2 linked regions of the Mesorhizobium japonicum MAFF 303099 genome follow. The protein of the gene in region 2 interacts with the protein of the main gene of each other region in a pairwise test. Links are inferred from orthologs where the notes say so. Each region holds a gene or a part of one and is shown on either strand. Other genes may lie near its edges. The genes, in order: MAFF_RS10950 and grpE.

The links.
Region 1: the proteins of grpE (region 2) and MAFF_RS10950 interact in binary tests that used the Escherichia coli proteins (3 or more experiments, as listed by UniProt). The link is inferred for Mesorhizobium japonicum MAFF 303099 from one-to-one orthologs.

What each region holds. Positions count from the first base shown.
Region 1 is NC_002678.2:2,027,309-2,034,692, forward strand. Bases 1,947-4,930 are described here. They hold MAFF_RS10950 (Nramp family divalent metal transporter), read left to right. Parts: upstream 1,947-2,748; coding sequence 2,749-4,113; downstream 4,114-4,930. Other genes in these bases: MAFF_RS10940 (GlsB/YeaQ/YmgE family stress response membrane protein), read left to right, coding at 1,947-1,971; mntR (manganese-binding transcriptional regulator MntR), read right to left, coding at 2,066-2,518; MAFF_RS10955 (protein-L-isoaspartate O-methyltransferase family protein), read left to right, coding at 4,168-4,930. Outside these bases: MAFF_RS10925 (hypothetical protein), read left to right, coding at 1-86; MAFF_RS10930 (hypothetical protein), read right to left, coding at 218-406; more of MAFF_RS10940, read left to right, coding at 1,672-1,946; more of MAFF_RS10955, read left to right, coding at 4,931-5,010; MAFF_RS10960 (dihydrofolate reductase family protein), read left to right, coding at 5,128-5,778; MAFF_RS10965 (LysR family transcriptional regulator), read right to left, coding at 5,840-6,748; MAFF_RS10970 (LysE family translocator), read left to right, coding at 6,805-7,384. UniProt on the Escherichia coli protein: H(+)-stimulated, divalent metal cation uptake system. Involved in manganese and iron uptake. Can also transport cadmium, cobalt, zinc and to a lesser extent nickel and copper. Involved in response to reactive oxygen.
Region 2 is NC_002678.2:2,570,180-2,577,431, forward strand. Bases 2,779-5,630 are described here. They hold grpE (nucleotide exchange factor GrpE), read right to left. Parts: upstream 4,595-5,630; coding sequence 3,962-4,594; downstream 2,779-3,961. Other genes in these bases: MAFF_RS13650 (GNAT family N-acetyltransferase), read left to right, coding at 2,779-2,847; MAFF_RS13655 (MmcQ/YjbR family DNA-binding protein), read left to right, coding at 2,852-3,253; MAFF_RS13660 (trimeric intracellular cation channel family protein), read right to left, coding at 3,211-3,843; MAFF_RS13670 (hypothetical protein), read left to right, coding at 4,833-5,033; MAFF_RS13675 (fatty acid desaturase), read left to right, coding at 5,123-5,630. Outside these bases: MAFF_RS13645 (PAS domain-containing hybrid sensor histidine kinase/response regulator), read left to right, coding at 1-1,684; more of MAFF_RS13650, read left to right, coding at 1,972-2,778; more of MAFF_RS13675, read left to right, coding at 5,631-6,145; MAFF_RS13680 (DJ-1/PfpI family protein), read right to left, coding at 6,317-6,937; MAFF_RS13685 (GMC family oxidoreductase), read right to left, coding at 7,122-7,252. UniProt on the Escherichia coli protein: Participates actively in the response to hyperosmotic and heat shock by preventing the aggregation of stress-denatured proteins, in association with DnaK and GrpE. It is the nucleotide exchange factor for DnaK and may function as a thermosensor.

The sequences.
Region 1 (7,384 bases), 540 kb from region 2 along the record:
AAGGCACCTGCATCCCGCCCTATTTCATCTTCCAGTTCCGCGTCGACGGCCACCCTAGAAGCTGGGTGCAGGATGTCCGCGAGTGAGGGAACGGTTTGCCGCAGGCAAATTGAAAGGTCCACTGGACCTTTCAAAGGGCTAGAGCATCCGGAGCCGTAGCGGAGGGCAACCGGCCGCTGAACAGACAGCGTCCGCCTGCCGCTGACGTCGGTCCGCCTCAGCTTTTCTGCTTGGCGCCGGCGCTCTTGCCGTCGGAGCTTTTCGAGCGCTCCTCGAAACGCGCCGCACCCTTCTTCAGGGGATGGCCGGTCTCGGCCTCGGTCTTGCGCTCGTCCTTTGCCGCCGCCTGCTTCAATCCCTTGGCGGCCTGCTTGCCCTTCGCGGTCGGGGCCTGTTCGACGCCCATTGCTTCCTCCCTTGGCGCGATATCGCGCTGTGTGAGGAGCAACGTGCGTAAGGGGCTGCGGTTCCGGCGGCCTCTCCAAGAACGGCTGAGCGCCGTCAAAGCCATTCCAGAAAGTGTAAAAAACGCCGCTCCAACAAATCTAAGCCGGAGCGGCCGCTCGTCGCCGTCGCGTTCGTAGCAGCTGTGGCTGCAAGGGCTGCAAGAGCCAAGAAATAATATCCTCCGATCGCAATGGGCGAGGACGATTCGACGTCTGGCAGGCCGCCATGAGCTTTGTGCTGCACCTGGTTGAACATTCCCTGGAGGTTTTTTCAGAACGTCGGCGCGTGAACCACATGCCCCAACTGCGAAAGATATCCGCATTTCAGATAGGTCCGCTGGAACAAGAATGCCCAGCGGAACGTTTATACTGCATCACGTCACAGGCATTAGGCCCTGCCCAGGGCAAGAGCGGCGAACGGCGAACATAGCCGGGAGCGCTCATTGGAGGCGCATATGGATATCACCACGATTCTGGTCATCGTTCTTATTGTTTTGCTGCTAGGCGGCGGCGGTTTCTACGGCCGCGGGCGCTGGTACTAAACTGTGAGGATCGTCGTCGAGTCAATCGGAGCCTCTTGGTCCCGCTTTCCGACATAGAAATAGATACCTGGAGGCATGAGCCATTGAACATTCGGCGCAATAGCGTTTCGGAGGTTCGTTGACTTCTTGCCGTACCCTTTTGCTTATCAATACCGTTTTGGCGGGTTTCGTCCTTGACTGAATCAACCAGTCGACGGCGCTCGTGCTCCGTGTTGAACGAGGCGGGATCGGTCAGGCAATCCTCGTAGTCGCAAACAGAAGACCAAAACGACATCCTCGGCTCGATCGTTGAGCGAGACCCATCACACCATCAAGGCTCCTGTAAGCCGGGCTCTTCCTCGCGCCAAGAAACGTCCGACGTTCGCTCTCAGCTCCCGCTGCGTCCCCCCGGGGGTACATCATCCAGCTGATCAAACGCCAGGAGCAATGAGGCGACGCGATTTGTCGGAGAAAGACAATCTGCCAAGCCCGTGTAATTGTCGACAAGCCAGTTGAGAGCCACCTGCACGATGACGAAGGCCGCCGTGACCTGGGCAACTTCTCCAAGCGACATCGTTCCGATCAGTATTTCGGCGCGCAGAGAACCCAGGCGATAGCGGGGATGGAGGATCGGCTATGGAGTTAGCGCGCTAATTTACGGGCACCAATCACACAGCAAAGAAAGGGAGCCCGGGAGGATCACCATGCATCTGTCGAACGAGAGCATCATTGTCATATTGGTTGTCGGCCTTGTTGCCGGATGGTTGGCCGGGAAGATCGTGCGGGGGGCTGGCTTTGGCCTAATCGGGGACATAGCAATCGGGATCATCGGCGCGTTCATCGGTGACTGGCTACTGCCTCGCCTAGGCATCCATCTTGGGAGCGGAACGATCAGCTTGATCGTCAACGCCACCGTCGGTGCGATCGTACTTCTCCTCATCATCCGGTTGGTTGCCGGTGGCGGTCGCTTCGGCGGCGGATGGGGTGGTCGTCGGTGGCGCTAGCCCGCGGTTGCGAACCCATCGTCCCCAACGACGGGCGCAATCGCGTTTTCGCACAACCTCGTTCGAACGGTCATTAGAACGATTGGGTCTGACCCTAGCGCGGCGCCGTCATCGCCTTGCGAAAAGCCTCCAGCGTCTCGGCGCTGACATGATGCTCGATGCCCTCGGCATCGATGCGCGCGGTTTCGGCGCTGACGCCGAGCGAGCGCAGGAAGGCTTCCACCGTCTGGTGGCGGATGCGGCTTTCCTCCGCGACCTTGCGGCCGGCTTCGGTCAGGAACACGCCGCGATAGGGTTTTCTCGACACCAGCCCGTCGGCGCAAAGGCGCGTCAGCATCTTGGCCACTGTCGGCTGCGCGACGCCGAGACGAGCGGCAATGTCGACCTGGCGCGCCTCGTTGCCGTCCTCGATCAAATCGGCGATCAGCTCGACATAATCTTCGACCAGCGCGCTGCGGCGCGCTTGGCGCTGCTGCCGGAAGCCTTCCGAATGGACATCGGCGTCGGGCAATGGCTCACGCGGGACAGATCTGTTCTTCAGCGCCAATGCGCGCTCCTCCTCGGGAGTTTAGCCGTTCCTGCTTTATAGCACGGGCTCTGATTCTTCAGGCCGTTTATTTGCATTCCCCCACAGGTGCAACCGGCGTTTCCGATCGCCGCTTCGCAAACCCGGGCGAACGCCGGCAAAAAGCACAAACAATGAAATATAGCCTATTGCATAATGTTGAGCCATGGCATAGCTTATGGACGTCCCCGGAAGTCTCGGAAAGCCCTTTCATGTCAGACGCAGAAGCCACAGCCCCTCGATCCTCATGGCGGTTCGCCGGACGGGACGAGGACGACCAGCCCAGCCTGCGCGAAGTCAATTCCACCATCGCGGTGCCGAGCTCGGGCGTCTGGTTCCGCCGGCTGTTCGCCTTCATGGGGCCGGGCTATATGGTTTCGGTCGGCTATATGGATCCGGGCAACTGGGCGACCGACCTCGCCGGCGGCGCCCAGTTCGGCTACACGCTGCTGTTCGTCATCATGCTGTCCAACCTGATGGCGATCCTGTTGCAGGCGCTGGCCGCGCGGCTTGGCATCGCCACCGGCCGCGATCTCGCTCAGGCCTGCCGCGCCTATTATCCCCGCCCGGTCAATTTCGTGCTGTGGATCGCCTGCGAACTCGCCATCATCGCCTGTGACCTCGCCGAAGTCATCGGCACCGCGATCGCATTGAAGCTTCTGTTCGGCATTCCGCTGATCGGCGGCGCGATCCTCACCGCGCTCGACGCCTTCCTCGTGCTGCTGCTGATGAACAAGGGGTTCCGCTATCTCGAAGCCTTCGTCATCGCGCTTTTGATCATCATCTTCAGCTGCTTTGCCATCCAGATCTTCGTCGCCGCTCCACCGGCCGGCACGATCCTGCATTCGATGTTCGTGCCGTCCTCGGAGATCGTCACCAATCCGGCGATGCTCTACATCGCCATCGGCATCATCGGCGCCACGGTCATGCCGCACAATCTCTATCTGCACTCCTCGATCGTGCAGACCCGTGCCTATGAGCGCACCGAAAAGGGCAAGCGCGACGCCATCAAATGGGCGACGACGGACTCCACCATCGCCCTGATGCTGGCTCTGTTCGTCAACGCCGCCATCCTGATCGTCTCGGCCGTCGCCTTCCACAACACCGGCCACCAGGATGTCGCCGAGATCGACCAGGCTTTCGAGCTGCTGTCACCGCTGCTCGGCCTCGGCATCGCCTCGATCCTGTTCGCCGTGGCGCTGCTCGCCTCCGGCCTGAATTCGACGGTGACGGCGACGCTTGCCGGCCAGATCATCATGGAAGGCTTTCTGCGCCTGCGCATCCCCAACTGGGCGCGCCGGCTTCTGACGCGCGGCCTCGCCATCGTTCCCGTGGTGGTCGTCACCGCGCTCTATGGCGAGAAAGGCACCGGCCAGCTGCTGGTGTTCAGCCAGGTGATCCTGTCGATGCAACTGCCCTTCGCGGTGGTGCCGCTGGTGCAGTTCGTTTCCGACAAGAAGAAGATGGGCAACCTCGCCATTCCGCGCGGCGTCGCAGCCCTCGCCTGGGTGGTTGCCGCCATCATCCTCGTGCTCAATTTCAAGCTGCTCTACGACACCCTGTTCGGGGTTGGCTGAGTCTGGCGCGAATCCGGAGACAAACCGCAAGATCGCGCTATCTTTCCCGGTGCCATGAGCAAAATTGAAGACATCAGGAAATTCTACGCCCGGCTGATGGCGGCCAATGCCGCCTCATCGGATCCACGCCTGGAGCAGGTCTTCGCCACTGTTCCGCGCGAAGCCTTTCTCGGCCCGGGGCCGTGGACGATCGTCGCCGGCAGCGGCAGGGTTACCACGCCGAGCGCCGACCCGGCCCATATCTACCAGAACGTGCTGGTGGCGCTCGATGCCGACAAGGGCATCAACAATGGCGAGCCGTTCCTGCACGCCATGTGGATCGGAAAATTGGCGCCGAAACCCGGCGAGGCCGTCACGCATGTCGGCGCCGGCACCGGCTACTACTCCGCCGTGCTGGCCAGGCTGGTGTCACCTGGCGGCACCGTCACCGCCTTCGAGCTCGAAGGCAGGCTGGCCGATCTGGCGCGCAAAAATCTCGAAATCTACGGCAATGCGACGGTCATCCATGGCGACGCCGTGACCAGGCCCTTGCCGCCATCCGACATCATCTATGTCAACGCCGGCGTCGTCGCCCCGCCGGTCGGATGGCTTAAGGCGTTGCGCCCCGGCGGCCGCATGATCTTCCCCTGGCGCCCATCCGAACGCGTCCCGCTGGCGGTGATGGTGACCCGCACCGAAAAGGGCTTTGCCTGCGATCCCTTCATGCGCTCCTGGTTCATCCCCTGCATCGGTGCTTCGGTTGCGGATCTTGCGGCGAAGATCCCGACACCCGAGCAAGCGACGCGCAGCCGGTCGATATGGCTGACGCAGCACAAGGCGCCGGATCGCACCGCTACGGCGATCTTCGGCGACGTCTGGTTCTCGACGAAAGACGTCCGTGCCAAACCCGGCAGCTGAGGCATCGATGCGCGGATTTGGCCAAAATTTCTCAGGCCCTGTCGGGGCGGGTGCGGGCCAGCCGTCCTTGGGCCACAATCCGCCCGCGACGGCGTGGATGGAACAAGGGAGAGACCCATGAGAAAGATCATCGCCGCCACCTTCGTCAGCCTCGACGGTGTCATGCAGGCCCCCGGCGGACCGGAAGAGGATCCGGTCGGCGGCTTCAAGTTCGGCGGCTGGACCTTCCATTACTTTGACGAGGTGGGCGGCGCGGCAATGGATGAACTCTTCTCCAAACCCTTCACCTTGCTGCTCGGCCGCAGAACCTACGACATCTTTACCGCCTACTGGCCGTATCAGAAAGATCCGATCGCCGATGCCTTCAACCCCGCGACCAAATATGTGGCGACGCATCGGCCTGACACACTCACCTGGCAGAACACGCAATGGCTCGGGGAAGATATCGTTGCGGCGCTACGCCGCCTCAGCAAGCAGGATGGACCCGACCTGCTCATCCAGCGATCGGCCGACCTGATCCAGACCTTGCTCGCCAACGGGCTGATCGACGAAATCCGGCTGATGATCTTCCCGCTGTTGCTGGGCAAGGGCAAGCGTCTGTTCGGCGATGGCGCAATGCCGGCCGCGTTCAAGCTTGTGAAGTCGCAGACGTCCAGCACCGGCGTCATCATCGCGACTTACGAACGATCAGGCGAAATCGAGGTCGGCTCCTTTGTCATGGGCGAACCGTCCGTCGCCGAGCTGGAGCGGCGCAGGAACTGGAAGTAGCGGACGGCCTTGGTTACCTTTCCTCTCCCTCCGGAGGGAGGAACCCAAGTTCCGCTTGGTCTCAAGCCGCCGCCGGTCGCCGCGCCAGCCCATCCCTGATATGCCGCGCGAATTCCTGCGCGGCCGGGCCGACGCCGTGCCGCGGCAGATGCAGATTGATGGCAAAATTCGGCAGTGGCGGCAGACCGACATCGAACGGCAAGATGTCGAGATCGGCCGGCACGGTGGAGGCCAGCCAGGTGGTGACGGCGAGGTCGGAGCGCACGGTCGCCGTCGTGGCGTCGATGTTGCCGTTCTCGAACACGGTGCGCCACTCCAGCCCATGCTCGTTGAGCGCCGCAAGCACGACAGGGCGAAAGGCGCAGGTGTCGGCGACGATCGACACCGGCAGCGGCCGCTTGGCGCGGGCAACGCCGCCTCTGGCGCCGACCCAGACCAGCCGGTCGATGGCCAGGCATTCGCCCGATGTCGGGCCGACCCGTTCCTCGATCACCGCGAGGTCGATGGTTCCGGCCGCTAGTGCTGACGCCAGTTCCGGCGATGACGCGCAGACCAGCGAGATCTCGACCTGCGGATAGGTCTCGGCATAGGCCTTGAGCACCGGCGCCAGCAGCGTGCCGACCAGATCATAGGGCACGCCGAGCCGCACCTGGCCGGCGACGGCCGAGCCCGCCATCTCGGCCCAGATCTCGTCATTGAGGCTGAGCAGGCGCTTGGCCTTGTCGAACAGCCGCTCGCCGGATCGCGTCAGGCGCAGGCCGCGCCGGTCGCGCTCGAACAGGACGCAGCCGAGCGTCTGTTCCAGCCGCTTGACCTGCTGGCTGACGGCGCCTTGGGTCAGGTGCAGCGCATTGGCCGCCGCCGTCATGCTGGCCTTGTCGGCGACCATGACGAAGGTGCGCATCAGCGCCGTATCGAGATTGCGGATCATGTCGCCATTATAGATGCTAATGCCAAGCATCGCAAACATTGCATTTACTGATGCCAGGTCAAGCCTACTATGGAGCCTTCGACGTAGGACGCCCGATGCTCCAGCCTATCCTGCCGCTCATCCTGTTTGCCTTCGTGGCCACCGCCACGCCCGGCATCGCGACGACCTTGTCGACCGCCTCGGGCGCGCAGTTCGGCTTTCGCCGTTCGGTCCCGCTGATGATCGGCAGCGCCGCCGGCCTCGCCACGGTGACGGGGGCTGCCGCCGCCGGGCTCGCGGGCCTGCTGTTTGCGGTGCCTTCGCTGCAAATGGCGATAAAGGTGATCGGCTCGCTCTATCTCCTGTGGCTGGCGCTCAAGATCGGCCGCGCCGGACCGCCCAATCTCGATGTGACCATGGCGAAACCGAACAGCTTCCTTGGCGGCGCCGGCATCCAGTGGATGAATCCCAAGGGCTGGGCGATGGGGCTTGGTGCGGCGGCCTCGTTCGCCGCACTGGCCGATGGACCAGGACACCTCGCTCTGCTGCTCGGCTCGACCTTCGGCCTCGCCGCCGCCGTTTCGCTGTCCGTCTGGTGCATGGCCGGCATGGTGCTGGCCCGGCTGCTCAAGACCGAATGGCAATGGCGCGCGCTCAACATCGTGCTGGCGCTGGTGCTGGCCGCGTCGATCATCC
Region 2 (7,252 bases):
CGGCCCGCGCTGGTTCTCCTGGATCGAACTGTCGGTGCGCGACAAGGACAGCGGCGCGGCATCGCATCGCGCCATCGCCCGCGACATCACCGCCCGCAAGCGCGCGGAATCCTCGCTGATCACCGCGCGCGAGCGCGCCGAATACGCAAGCCAGGCCAAATCGCGCTTCCTCGCCACGGTCAGCCATGAAATTCGCACGCCGATGAACGGCATCATGGGCATGGCCAGGCTGCTCGCCGATACCAGCCTGTCGCCGGAACAGCAGACCTATGTCGGCGCCATATCGACCTCGGCCAGCGCCCTGCTCGCCCTGATCGAGGACCTGCTCGACTATTCCAAGATCGAGGCGGGTCGCTTCGATCCGGAACCGCAGCCCATGTCGGTTCGCGAGATCGCCGACAACATCATCGAATTGCTCGCCGCGCGCGCCTTCGCCAAGGATATCGGTCTCGGCTGCCACGTCGAACCGGATGTACCGCAATTGATCACGGCCGACCCTGGCCGGGTCAGGCAGGTGCTGCTCAATCTCATCGGCAACGCCATCAAGTTCACCGACGGCGGCGGCGTGCTGGTCAGCATCGCGCGCGCCCGGAGCGAGACCAGCGACCGCATCTGCTTCACCATCACCGACACCGGTCCCGGCCTGCGCGAAGAGGACATGGAGCGCATCTTCGAGGAGTTCGAACAGGCCGACGGCACCTCGACGCGCGCACATGGCGGGGCGGGGCTCGGACTTGCCATCTCCAAGCGCCTGGTGGCTGCCATGGGCGGCACGATTTCGGTCTCCAGCCGGCTTGGCCAAGGGTCGGAATTCGTCTTCGAAATCCCGGCCACGGAGGCCACCGAGGCGCCCCAGGGCCGGCAGAACGTGCTTGCCGGCAGGCGCGCGGTGATCCTGTCCAGGAACGCCGTCGAGGCCGACGCCATCGCCCGCACCATCCGCGCCAATGGCGGCACGGCCGGCATAGCCACCACCGTGGCGCAGGCCGCGCCGCTGGCCGAGGGCTGCGACGTGCTGCTGGTCGACGCGGCCATGGAGGAGAGTGACGGGAGAGTGCTCAAGCGATTGCGCCAGAGTGGTTTCACCGATTGCGAAGCCATCACCCTGATCGCACCGACCGACCGAGGCATGCTTGGTGAGTTCCGCGCCAGCGGCTACGCGACCTTCCTGGCCCGGCCGGTGCGCGGTGGAACACTTTTGCGTGTTCTTTTGACCAGCCACGCGCCGGCCCTTGCCCAGCCGCAGCCGGAAAAGCGCCGCACCCCGGCACTTCGCGCCTCAAGCGACCGCCAGCAGGGCCTGTCCGTGCTGATCGCCGAAGACAACGACATCAATGCCATGCTGGCCCGCGCCACGCTGTTGAAGGCGGGGCACCGCGTTAAGGTCGTCGGCAACGGCAAAGCCGCCGTCGAGGCCGTCACCGGCGCCGGGCACAAGCACCGCTTCGACGTGGTGCTGATGGACCTGCATATGCCTGTTATGGACGGGCTGGACGCCATTGCCGCGATCCGCCGCCATGAGGAGGAGACATCGGCGCCGCCCGTGCCGATCATGGTGCTGTCGGCCGATAGCCAGGAAAAGACGCGCCATGCGGTGCTTGCCCACGGCGCCAGCGGCTTCGTCACCAAGCCACTCGACCCGGATGCGCTTGTCAACGCCGTCGAGGGCCAGGTTGCAGCTTGATCTGCTTTTTTCCAGCCGCGCCTCTGACGCATGCCGGCTCAAAGCCGCCCCGATTCGCCGAGGGCGACATCCATGAAAACAAGGGTTTGGGGCGCAGTGACTTGATCCGTGAAGACCAGGCGCGCCTCGCCCCTCCTCACCTAAGGTAGCCGGTTGACCGTTTTCGCCAGCCGACGAAGTATTGCCCGCGACGCCTTATCACGGTACTGTCACAATCCTGTTGCACCTACACCGTATCCCCGTGCCAAGAGGGATGGCTCGAAGGAGAATCACTCGTGCATACAGTTATGCCGGAATGTGACACTCGGCCGAACGCCAGCAGCGCCTTGCTCGCCGGACGTAATGTCGATTCCGTCATAAAAGGCGCAGCGCTCGGCCGTATCGGCAATCTCGAAGTGCGGCTCGCCCGCAACGAGGCCGAGATCGCGGCCGCGCAGGAAGTGCGCTACCGCGTATTCTACGACGAGCTTGGCGCCCGCAAGGACCTGTTCCAGGTGCAGGACCGCCGCGACGCCGACCGGTTCGATCCGCTCTGCGATCATCTGCTGGTCTTCGACAATTCGATTTCCGGCCCCGAACACCGCCGCATCGTCGGCACTTACCGGCTGCTGCGGCAAGAAATCGCGGCCGCCGCCGGCGGCTTCTATTCCGAAGGCGAATTCGAGCTGACCAAGCTCATCGCCCGCCATCCCGGCCAGCGTTTCCTCGAACTCGGCCGTTCCTGCGTTTTGCCGGAATACCGCTCGAAGCGCACCATCGAGGCGCTGTGGCAAGGCATCTGGGCCTACATCAATCACTACGAAATCGGCGTGATGACCGGCTGCGCTTCCTTCCACGGCACCGTGCCGGCGGCGCATGCCGAGGCGCTCACCTATCTCGCCCATCACTGCCGCACGAATTCGGCCTGGGATGTGCGCGCCGTGTCCGGGCGCTATTGCTCCATGGACTTGATGCCGATCGAGGCGGTCAACACCAAGGCGGCGATCGCGGCGATGCCGCCTCTGGTCAAGGGCTATCTGAGGGTTGGCGCCCGCATCGGCGATGGCTGCGTCATCGACCGCGAATTCTCGACGGTCGATGTGTTCGTCGTCATGCCGGTCAAGGAAATCGGCGCCCGCTACGTCAATTATTACGGCGGGGAAGCCCAGCGCTTCGCAGCGTGAAACGGTGAGCGACGAGCTTTCCACCGTTTTCGAAGCATTGCGACGTGCTGCGAGCGGCTTGCCGGACATCATCGAAACGACATCTTATGGCACGCCGGCGCTGAAGGTTGGCAAGAAATTGCTCGCCCGCGTCAAGGACGCCGACACGGTCGTCCTGATGTGCCCGCTCGACGAGAAAGAGATGCTGCTGGAAGCGGCGCCCGCAATCTATTTCGAGACGGATCACTACAAGGGCTGGCCGGCGATCCTTGTCAGGTTGAGCCAAATTCCGCCCGAAGAATTGCGCCATCGGCTCGAACGGACATGGATCCGACAAGCGCCCAAAAAGCTGATGGACGCTTTGGCAGGCAGCGAAGGCCTGATTCACGGAATATCTTCCGGCCGTCGGCCGGGCCGGCTCTTGTAGGACGGAAACGCCCAGCCGAAACGCAGCGCGCCGCCGCGCACGGCGAGCGCCACGACGAAGCCGGCCAACCCCGAGACAAACTGCGGCAATCCGGCGACGTCACCTAATGTGAAGATGGCCGCGCCCGCCAGGGCGGCCGTGACGTAGATCTCCGGCCTCAGCAGCACCGACGGCTCGCCGGCCAGCAGATCGCGCAATATGCCGCCAAAGGTCGCGGTCAGCATGCCGGTGATGATCGAAACCACCGGCGAGCCGGTGATGCCAAGACCCTTGGCCGCGCCCATCACCGAAAAGGCGGCGAGCCCGATGGCGTCGAGCCACAGCAGCAGCTTGTATCGGGATTCGACGCGATGCGCGGTGAAGAAGACCAGGACCGCCACCACGGCGCAGATCAGCACATAGTCGCGGTTTCCCACCCAGAAGACCGGCACGTTGAGGATGAGGTCGCGAAACGTGCCACCGCCAATGCCAGTGACGCTGGCCAAGAACAGGAAACCGATAATGTCGAGTTGCTTGCGCGAGGCAGCCAACGCCCCGGTCGCCGCAAAAACGGCGACGCCGGCATAGTCGAGAAGGGCGATGGGGTTCAAGGGCATGAGGCAGTAGGGATTGGGAATTGGGGCGTATGAATAGCACGAAGCCGCGCGATTCATACGACTGCCTTATTCCCTACTGCCTACTGCCTACTGCCTACTGCCTAACCCCTAACTACGCATCCTTCTCCGCCTGCTCATTCACCGGCCCCGGCTCGACCGGCGCCTCGGCGGCAATCTTCGGGCCGCCCTTGGCGACGCCGACCATGGCCGGACGCAGCACGCGCTCGCCGATCGAATAGCCCGGCTGCACGACCTGGACCACGGTGTTGGCCGGGACATCGGGATTGGGCACTTCGAACATGGCCTGGTGGAAATTGGGATCGAACTTCTCGCCTTCCGGCGCGAGCTTCTTGACCCCATGCCGTTCCAGCGCCGACAGCATGGCGCGCTCGGTCAGATCGACGCCTTCGATCAGCGCCTTGAAGCCGGCGTCGCCCGAGGCCTTGGCCTCCGCCGGAATGGCGTCCAGCGCGCGGCGCAGATTGTCCGACACCGACAGCATGTCGCGGGCGAAATTCGCAACCGCATAGGTGCGCGCGTCGTGCACGTCGCGCGCGGTGCGGCGGCGCAGGTTCTCCATCTCGGCCGCAACGCGCAGCGCGCGGTCCTTCAGCTCTTCATTTTCCTTCAGCAGTCGCACAAGCGCTTCATAGTCGCCGTCGATGCTGCCTTCCGTGCGCTCGGCATTGGCCTCGGCCGCCTCGGCTTCACTGGGCGCGCGTTCGTCTTTTGCCTGGTCGCTCATCGCCGTTTCCCGTCATCTCGAATGGTATGGATTTTGTGCCCGATATCGAGGTTTGGCAGCCAAAAATCAAGGGGCAAGCGACCATTGAGCCTTTGGCCGGACCTGGGTCATGATCAATGGCGATGCTTAGATTTTAATTCAAAGTTTACTGTACTTGCCGGCTTGGCTTGCCACGGAAGCGTGATGCGGGAACCATTCCCCTACTGGAGGAGTTTCGGAGCCAACACAGGATTTTGAAATGATGACCCGCAACAAGGCTGAAAAGGGAGAAAGGCTCGCCGCCGAAGTCAGGCGCCAGTTTGGTGCCGAGGCGATGACGCGTTTTCTGCGTACCTTGCCGGCTTTCCACATCGAAGCCGATACTCACGACCGTTTCAGGCAATTGCTCGATCGCCTCGATCGGGCCGAGGCTGGCGATAACAGATTACGGCGGCAGTAGCTCTCGGCACTCTTTACGCGACAATTACGCACAGTAATTTTGCGTGATGGCTGCCTTGCGGTAGCCACACGCCGCGCCTATGCTTCCTGATGAACATGATTTCCCCCGATGCGGCCGCCAACAGCAAGCGTGCCTGGCTGAAGATCCTCGCGCGCTACAAGAAGCCGGACCGGCGACGCAGCGCCGTCGAACTTGCCATCACCCTCATCCCGTTCGCCACGCTCTGGGCGCTGTCCTCGGCCGCCTATGCCTATGGCCATTGGTGGGGGCTGATCCTGATCCTTCCGGCGGCCGGGTTCTTGGTGCGCATCTTCATGATCCAGCACGATTGCGGCCATGGCTCCTTCTTCGCCAACCGCTATGCCGACGACTGGATCGGCCGCGCGCTCGGCGTCCTGACTTTGACGCCCTACGATTGCTGGCGGCGCGCCCACGCGACGCATCATGCCAGCGCCGGCAATCTTGACGAGCGCGGCATGGGCGATATCAGGACGCTGACCGTTGCCGAATACCGGCAATTGTCCTGGCGCGGGCGCCTCGCCTACCGCCTCTATCGCCATCCGCTGGTGATGTTCGGGCTTGGACCGATCTGGCTGTTCATCTTCTCGCAAAGGCTGCCCATCGGCATGATGCGCGGCGGCCTGACGCCCTGGGTGTCGTCCATGACCACCAATCTCGCCATCGCGCTGGCTGCGGCCCTGCTTATCTGGGCCGTCGGCCCCGGTGCTTTCCTGGTCGTCCATCTGCCGATCGTCATCCTTGCCGGCTCGGCCGGAATCTGGCTGTTCTATGTCCAGCACCAGTTCGAGGAGACGGAATGGGCTAAGGATGACGACTGGGAGTTTCAGCATGCCGCCTTGCACGGCTCGTCCTATTACGACCTGCCGCCGGTGCTGAACTGGTTCACCGGCAATATCGGCGTCCATCACGTCCACCATCTCTCCGCCAAGGTGCCGGGCTACCGGCTGCAGGAAGTGCTGCGCGATTATCCGGAACTGCGCGGCATCGGTCGCGTCACGCTGCTCGACAGCCTGCGCTGCGTCAAACTGGCACTATGGGACGAGAACCGCCGCAAGCTGGTGTCGTTCCGCGAGGCACGGGCGACGATGTAGAGCAATTCCAGGAAAAGTGTGAGCGGTTTTCCCGGGAAAAGCGCGTAGCGCTTTCCCTTGGGAATTGCGTCAAAACATAGAGTTGGAGCGGTTCGCCGTTTCCGTGAAACGGGGAACCGCTCTAGAACGACCACCGCCGCGCCGTAGCGCGGCGGCGGAAGCAACCCCCTGTCAGGCGGCCTGGCGCTCTTCGCGCATCAGGATCTCGCCATGGCGGATCTCGGTGCCGAGCACCTTCAAGCACTCACGGATGAAGTTGGACAGGCCTGGCCAACCCTTGGCTGACACCAGATTGCCGTCGACATGGGCACCGGTCGGCGCGACGTCGATGTAGATGCCGCCGGCCAGCGTCACTTCGGGCTCGCAATAGTGGAGAGCAGCCACTTCCCTGCCCCGCACCACGCCGTCGACCGCGATCAGGATCTGCACGCCATGGCAGATGGTGAAGATCGGCTTGCCTGCCTCATGGAAATGCCGCACCAGCGCCTGCACACGCTTGTCGATGCGGATGTATTCGGGACCGCGCCCGCCCGCCGCATAGACAGCGTCATACTTGGCTGGGTCCACCTCGGAAAACGTCTTGTTGAGGATGTAGTCGTGGCCGAGCTTTTCCGTATAGGTCTGGTGGCCTTCGAAGTCGTGCAGCGAGGTCTTGAGGACATCGCCGGCCTTCTTGTCCGGGCAGACGACATGCACGGTGTGGCCGACGGCATGCATGGCCTGTTCGAAGACGAAAATCTCATACTCCTCGCTGAACTCGCCAACGAGCATCAATATTTTCTTGCCAGCCATTCCCGGTTCCTCCCTTGTGGCTATATTTATTTCGGGTGACGAAATAATGTTCCCTATCCTAAAGGCAGGAGGGTCAAAGGGAAAGCGCAAATCGCCAAATTGGTATGACCAGATTTGCACCTTCTCGACCGAGAGCGCTTCCCGGCAGACGAAAATAGCTTCGCTGGTTCGACCAGAGCGGCAGTCAGGCGGCTGCCTTGATCATATCCGCCGCCTTCTCGGCAATCATGATGGTCGGAGCGTTGGTGTTGCCGCCGATCAGGGTCGGCATCACAGAGGCGTCAACAACCCGCAAGGCTTCAAGCCCGTGCACCC